DNA from 3 places in the Adlercreutzia sp. CNCM I-6215 genome. Region 3 is predicted to be linked to each of the others. Evidence: riboswitches for the same ligand, from Rfam matches in the RefSeq annotation. Region 3 holds a riboswitch; each other region holds the start of a gene.
What was found. A riboswitch is a leader RNA that binds a small molecule or an ion and turns the genes downstream of it on or off. The one in region 3 is predicted to bind FMN.

Region 1: another riboswitch for FMN. It lies ahead of ribD (bifunctional diaminohydroxyphosphoribosylaminopyrimidine deaminase/5-amino-6-(5-phosphoribosylamino)uracil reductase RibD); the one in region 3 lies ahead of ACW4LP_RS07570 (ECF transporter S component).
Region 2: another riboswitch for FMN. It lies ahead of ribD (bifunctional diaminohydroxyphosphoribosylaminopyrimidine deaminase/5-amino-6-(5-phosphoribosylamino)uracil reductase RibD); the one in region 3 lies ahead of ACW4LP_RS07570 (ECF transporter S component).

What each region holds. Positions count from the first base shown of each region.
Region 1 is NZ_CDRVMA010000002.1:268,272-270,523, reverse strand. Features, by position in the region: gene ribD (bifunctional diaminohydroxyphosphoribosylaminopyrimidine deaminase/5-amino-6-(5-phosphoribosylamino)uracil reductase RibD) at 1-1,076, opposite strand, end outside; FMN riboswitch at 1,211-1,338, opposite strand; gene ACW4LP_RS02860 (YebC/PmpR family DNA-binding transcriptional regulator) at 1,612-2,252, shown strand, end outside.
Region 2 is NZ_CDRVMA010000006.1:156,417-158,668, reverse strand. Features, by position in the region: gene argS (arginine--tRNA ligase) at 1-654, shown strand, start outside; FMN riboswitch at 749-862, shown strand; gene ribD (bifunctional diaminohydroxyphosphoribosylaminopyrimidine deaminase/5-amino-6-(5-phosphoribosylamino)uracil reductase RibD) at 963-2,180, shown strand; gene ACW4LP_RS06530 (riboflavin synthase) at 2,162-2,252, shown strand, end outside.
Region 3 is NZ_CDRVMA010000008.1:59,659-61,910, forward strand. Features, by position in the region: gene ACW4LP_RS07565 (energy-coupling factor transporter ATPase) at 1-451, opposite strand, end outside; gene ACW4LP_RS07570 (ECF transporter S component) at 451-1,092, opposite strand; FMN riboswitch at 1,249-1,400, opposite strand; gene ACW4LP_RS07575 (ABC transporter ATP-binding protein) at 1,574-2,252, opposite strand, start outside.

The DNA.
Region 1 (2,252 bases), on a different contig from region 3:
GGGGAGGAAAGGCGAAGCGCGTCGGCGGGCAGCGCCACGCCCCGACCTGCCACCGGCCCTGGCGCGCTTGCTCCCCCGAAAAGCTTCGGGGCGATATAGGCTTGCACGCGGTTCGCCAGTCCGCCGTCGATGAAGGCGCCGTGCAGCGCAGGGCCGCCTTCGACGAGGATCGAGTCGATGCCCAAGCTGCCCGCGTGATCGAGAAGGGCCGGCAGGTTCACTGCGCCGTTGCCCCCTTCCGCCGGCGGCGACGCCCAGACTGAACATCCGGCCTCGCGCAGGGCGCCTGTGCGCTCGGCGCTCGCCTGCGGCCCCACCGCCACCAGCGTCGGTATCTCTTGGGCTGTCCGCACGAGCAACGCATCCAGGGGCAAGCGCCCTTGGGAGTCGACCACGATGCGCAGCGGCTGCCGCCAGGGGCCGCCTTCCAAGCGGCAGGTAAGCGCGGGGTCATCGGCTAGGGCGGTGCCGATGCCCACCATGATGGCTGCGAACCGGTGTCGGTCGCGATGCACCCGCTCGCGCGCTTCGGGCCCGGTGATCCACCGGGATGCCCCCGTGCGCGTGGCCGCTTTCCCGTCCAGGGTCATGGCGTATTTCAGCACCACCAAGGGGCGCCCGGTGGTAATGAAGTGGAAGAATACCTCGTTGAGGTGCCGGCACCCCTCTTCCAGGACCCCCGTCTCCACTACCGTGGCCGCCTCGCGCAGCTGCGCGCACCCTTGGCCCGCCACCAAAGGGTTCGGGTCAAGGGCGCCCACGACGACGCGGGCAATGCCCGCTTCCAGGATAGCGTCGGTGCAGGGTGGCGTTTTGCCCCAATGGCAGCACGGCTCCAGCGTGACGTACAGGGTGCTTCCGGCGGGGTCTTCGGCGCATGCGGCCAGCGCCTCCCGCTCCGCGTGGGGCTGGCCGCATGCGGTGTGCCAGCCCTCGCCGATGATGCGGCCGTCTTTCACGATAACGGCACCTACGAGTGGGTTTGGGCTGGTCCAGCCAGTCCCTCTCTCGGCAAGCACCAGCGCACGGGCCATGAAGGCTTCGTCGCGTGCGAGTTGCTCTAACTTCTGGGACATCGCTCACCTCCAACGCATCGCTGCGACCTTCGGGCGCCACTTCCGAAAAGATGAGCGGACGATTGCGAAAAAAGCCCTGAAACCAAAAGGTTCCAGGGCTTCTAACTGTCCGATGCGCTCCGCTGGGGAGCACTTCCTATCTTCTTCCATCCAGACTGTAACTGTCGGCTTCGGAATTTCACCGAATCAGCCGCAAGCGCAAGACGTGCGGATCGTGGGCTGTACCACCGGTGGGGACTTTCACCCCGCCCTGAAGATCATGTTCAATTGTTGATCGATCATAGTGCTTTATGGAAGTCCGCGCAACCCACGAATTGGGAAATCTGTGGATACCGTTGGTGATTGCTCGGGACGTGGCGCTTCTTTCCAGGGGCGCGCCACAGCCGCGTATCCGACAAACCTGGCGATGCGCTCGTTCTCTGCGCGCGGCCCCTTCCGTAGAAAAACCGTGCAGCGCGGCAGCTGGGTTTTCCCGTTCGCGCCCTTGTGGTACCATAAACCGCTGTTGTATTCGCGTTTCGAAGGGACTTAATTCATGTCAGGGCATTCTAAGTGGGCAACCACCAAACATCGCAAGGCCGCGCAGGACGCTAAGCGCTCGGCTCTGTTCTCCAAGCTGGCTCGCAACATCACCGTGGCCGCCAAGGAGGGTGGCGACCCGAACCCCGACAACAACGCGTCGCTGGCCGCCGCCATCGAGAAGGCCAAGGGCTATTCCATGCCCAAGGACAAGATCAAGACCGCCATCGACAAGGCTTTCGGTTCCGGCAAGGACGCCGCCAACTACGAGACCGTCGTCTACGAGGGCTACGGCCCGGCGGGCGTGGCGGTGCTCTGCGAGGCGCTGACCGATAACCGCAACCGCACCGCCGCCGATGTGCGCGCTGCCTTCTCCCATTCCGGCGGCAACCTCGGCACCTCCGGCTCGGTGGCCTTCCAGTTCGACCGCAAGGGCCAGATCATGGTGTCCAAGGAGGTCGAGACCGGCGACAAGAAGAACCCCATCGGTCCGAACGGCGCCGCTGCCGACGAGGAGGAGTTCATGCTCGCCGTGGCCGAGGCCGGCGGCGACGACTACGAGGACGCCGACGAGGAGTGGATCGTCTACACCGCGCCGGGCGATCTCATGGCCGTGGTGAAGGAGCTTGAGGCCCAGGGCATCCAGGTGAAGGGCGC
Region 2 (2,252 bases), on a different contig from region 3:
GAGGCTTGGGGCTGGCCCGGGGCGCTCGAGGTGCAGCTGGGGCAGCTCGTGAACCTGTTCCGCGATGGCAAGGCCGTGCGCATGTCCAAGCGCACCGGCGAGATGGTCACCTTCGAGGAGCTCATCGACGAGGTGGGCGTGGATGCCACCCGCTACCTCATGCTGTCTCGCTCGGCCGACCAGCCCATCGACTTCGACATCGAGGTGGCGAAGAAGAAGGACGCCTCCAATCCGGTGTACTACGTACAGTACGCCCATGCGCGCATCTGCTCGATCCTGCGCAAGGCGGCCGATGAGGCCGATGCCGCCGCCGTCGAGGCGGGGGAGATGACCATGGGCGAGCTCGCCGAGAAGATCATCCCCGAGGATTGCGACCTGACGCCGCTCACCCATCCCTCTGAGCTGGCGCTCATGCGCAAGATGGCCGACTTTGGCAACCTCATCGCCCTGGCGGCCCGCGACCGCGCGCCGTTCCGTCTGACCCACTACGCGCAGGATCTGGCGTCGCTGTTCCACCAGTTCTACACCAACTGCCACGTGCTCACCGACGACGCCGACGTGCAGACGGCGCGTTTGGCCCTGTGCGACGCCACCCGCATCGTGCTGGCCTTGACGCTGAACCTGCTGGGCGTGTCGGCTCCGGTGAAGATGTAGCCATCGGATTTTGTGCTTTCACCCATTTGAAATAATTTGGGTAATTGACTATCGGGAAGAACGGCCGTAATATCCTTCCCGTCGAACAACTACATAGCATCTTCAGGGCAGGGTGAGATTCCCGACCGGCGGTAAAGTCCGCGAGCCTTAGGGCTGACTCGGTGAAATTCCGAGACCGACAGTACAGTCTGGATGGAAGAAGATCTTCAGCGTGCGCGCGTATGCTCAAGGGCCCTGGAACCTCGTGTTTCAGGGCCCTTTGCAATGCGGGCGCCCCCCTGTCCTGAGGTGTCTTTGTGAAAGGAGGCATGATGGACGGAGGGCGCAGCGTCCCCGATGGGGCGCGAGGGGGCGTGCGATCGTCGGAAGTGGGTGCGCAATCAGCGGATGCCGACGGCTCGCTGCCCGCTGAGGCTGATGAGCGCTTCATGGCCCGAGCCGTTGAGCTGGCCCGGCGCGGAGCGGGATGGACGAGCCCCAACCCCCTTGTCGGCGCCGTCATTGTGCGAGACGGCCGTATCATCGGCGAGGGCTGGCACCACCGTTTCGGCGGTCCCCATGCCGAGAGGGAGGCGCTTGCGGCTTGCAGCGAGTCGCCGGCCGGTGCCACGGCCTATGTCACCTTGGAGCCCTGCTGCCATACGGGCAAGACGCCGCCGTGCACCGAGGCGCTTATCGAGGCCGGCATTGCGCGCGTGGTCGTGGGCGTGCTCGATCCCAACCCTCTTGTGGCGGGCAGGGGCAACGAGGCTCTGCGGCGGGCCGGCATCGAAGTGGCCGTGGGGGTCTTGGAGCCATCGTGCCGCGCTGTCAACGAACCGTTCCTGCACGCCATGGAGCAGCGCCGTCCCCTGGTGATAGCCAAATACGCCATGACCTTGGACGGGAAGGTGGCCACGCGGGAGGGGCTTTCTCGCTGGGTGACCGGAGAGGCGGCGCGCCGCCGCGTTCATGAGGACCGCCACCGCCATGCCGGGGTCATGGTGGGCATCGGCACGGCGCTCGCCGACGATCCTCTGCTGACGTGCCGCCTCGATGGACGCGAGGTCTCCCAGCCGGCGCGCGTCGTGGTCGATGCCGCCGCGCGCCTTCCCCTGGAATCCCAACTGGTTCGCACGGCAAGCGAGGCGCCCGTGATAGTGGCCGTGGCCGAGGGCGCGCTGCTGGCTCGCCGCAACGCCCTGGCCGAGCGCGGATGCGCGGTGGTTGCGGTGCCTGCGAGAGAAGGTCGCGTTGACCCTCGCATTCTCATGGAGCTGCTCTGGCAGCGCTTCTCTCTGGACTCCCTGATCGTGGAAGGGGGGCCGACGCTTCTCGGCAGCCTTTTCGACGAAGGTTTGGTCGATCGCGTCCAAGCCTACATTGCGCCCAAGATTTTCGGCGGCTTAGAAGCTTTGGGCCCCGTGGCGGGGCGCGGGGTGGGGGATCCGGCGGATGCGCCCGTCCTTTCCGAGGTGTCCCTGCAGATGATGGGAGGCGACGTGCTGCTGGAAGGGAGGCTTCAGCCATGTTCACCGGTATCGTAGAGGAAGTGGGACGCGTGCGTTCCCTGCGCGGCGGCTCCAAAGACGGCGTGCTACGCATTGCCGCCAAGCGGG
Region 3 (2,252 bases):
CCACGCGCTGTTTCTGGCCGCCGGAAAGCGCATTGGTCTCGTGGGCCTCGAAGCCCTGCAGGCCCACCTCGGCGAGCGCTCGGGTCACCCGCTCGCGCAGCTCGGGGTTCGGGATACCGAGGTTCTCCGGGCCGAAGGCGACGTCGTTCTCGATGAGGCTCGCCACCAGCTGGTCGTCGGGGTTCTGGAAGACGAGCCCGGCGTTGGAGCGGATGAAGTAGGTCTGCTCTGCGTCGCGGGTGTCGCAGCCGAACACGACCACCTCGCCCTCGTCGGGCAGAAGCAGCGCGTTGATGTGCTTGGCCAGGGTGGACTTCCCCGAGCCGTTGCCACCGAGCAGGCACAGAAACTGCCCCTGAGGCACCGTCAGGTTCAAGTGGCGGAAGACGAAGGCCTCGCCGTCGTAGGTGAAGGCGGCATCGCGGAAGTCGACGAAGACATCGGTGCTCATTAGCGGCCCTTAACCTGGTCTTTCTTCGGGGTGATGAGGTTCGAGATGGCCTTGTAGACGATAAGCGTCAGGATGGCGTTCAAAAGGCCCTTCAACAGGTTGAACGGGATGAGGATGGGCACGATCATGGCCACGACGGCATCGAGCGGCACGCCGAGCCATGCCGGGGTGACCACGAGGTTGCCAAGCACGGCCATGATGACGGCGAACACGATGCCGAGCACCAGACCGATGATGGCGCCCTTCAGGGTGTGAATCTTCTTGTACACGAGCGCCGAGGGCGGGATGAAGCCGATGACCACGAGCAGGTTCATGAGGGCGCCGGTGAAGTCGGCGAAGAGGATGCCGTGGGCCACCACCGAGATGATGCCGCAGGCGAGACCCGCCGCCGGGCCAAAGGCGAAGCCGCAGACCGCCGCGGGCATGATGGAGGCGTCGTAGGACAGCCATGCCACGCCGGGCAGCAGCGGGAACTCGACGAAGGACAGGAGCACCGAGATGGCGCACAGGAGCGCGATGGTCACGAGCACGCGGGTGGACCAGCGGTTCGTGTTCGCCATGGTCTTCTGGGCCGTGGGCGCCTTGGCCGGGCGCACCGTGGAGGAGCCGACAGCGGGGTGGGTCGTGGGTTTGTTGGCCATGATGGACCTTCTTTCTCTTCGCGAGGCGTATCTTCCGGAGCCGCTTCCCCTCGCAAAAAAGAAAACGAGCCTGTATGAATTCCTTTCATACAGGCTTCCATGATGTCGCGTTTCCGTTTGCATCGGCCCTGTCGGTCGGGGCGCCAGAAACGCGAACGTCTGCCTCTTCCATCCGGACTGTAACCGTTGGCCCCGGACTTTCACCGGGTCAGCCTGCGCTCTCGCACAGGGTCGCGGGCTTGCCGAGCGCCTAAGGCGCCGCCGTGCTTACCGCCAGTGAGGATTTCCACCTCGCCCTGAAACAGAATTCACGGGGCACATTGTAGGCGACGGCCGCCGCGCGCGCAACCCCTGGGGCCATTGGATGCGCGCGGCGGTCGATAGACGCCGCCGATGCCTCGGGACCTCCGGGCCTCGGGATCTCGGGGCCTCGGGACCTCCGGGCCTCGGGCCTCGAGGCCCCGGGGCCTCGCGCCGCCCGTCAGCGGCGACGGGGGTACAGCACGTAGCCGCGCTCGGTTTCGGCGCGCCCTTCGAAATCCTCGCCGCGTTCTGCAAAACGCGGGCGGTCGTGGGGGCAGATGTCCATGGAGAAGGCGTCGCCGACGGCGCCCGAGGCGAGCACCTCGTCGGTGGGGCCCGCATCGACGACCCTCCCCTTCTGCATCACCACGAGGTAATCGGAGTAGCGCAGGGCGAGATCCAGATCGTGGATGACCATGGCGACGGTCTTGCCCTCGCGGCGGTTCAGGTCGCGCACGAGGGCCATGAGGTCGTGGCAGGCGCTGATATCCAGATAGGTGGTGGGCTCGTCCAGCACGATGAGGTCGGTGTCCTGGGCGAGCGTGCGGGCCACATGGGCCCGCTGGCGCTCGCCGCCGGAGAGCTGGCGCAGGTCGTGGCTGCGAAAGCGCGCGACGCCGGCCCGTTCCATAGCGGCCTCCACGGCCGCGCGATCGTCGGGGCCGAGGCGTCCTCCCCAGGCCAGGTGGGGATGGCGGCCGCAGGCCACCAGGGCCTCCACGGTCATGGGAGGCACGCGCGAGCTCTGGGCCAGCACGGCCATCAGATGCGCCCGCTCGCGCGAGGCCAGCTCACCCGTGTCGTGGCCGGCCACTTCCACCCGCCCCGCCACAGGGCGCAAAAGGCCGGCGGCCAAC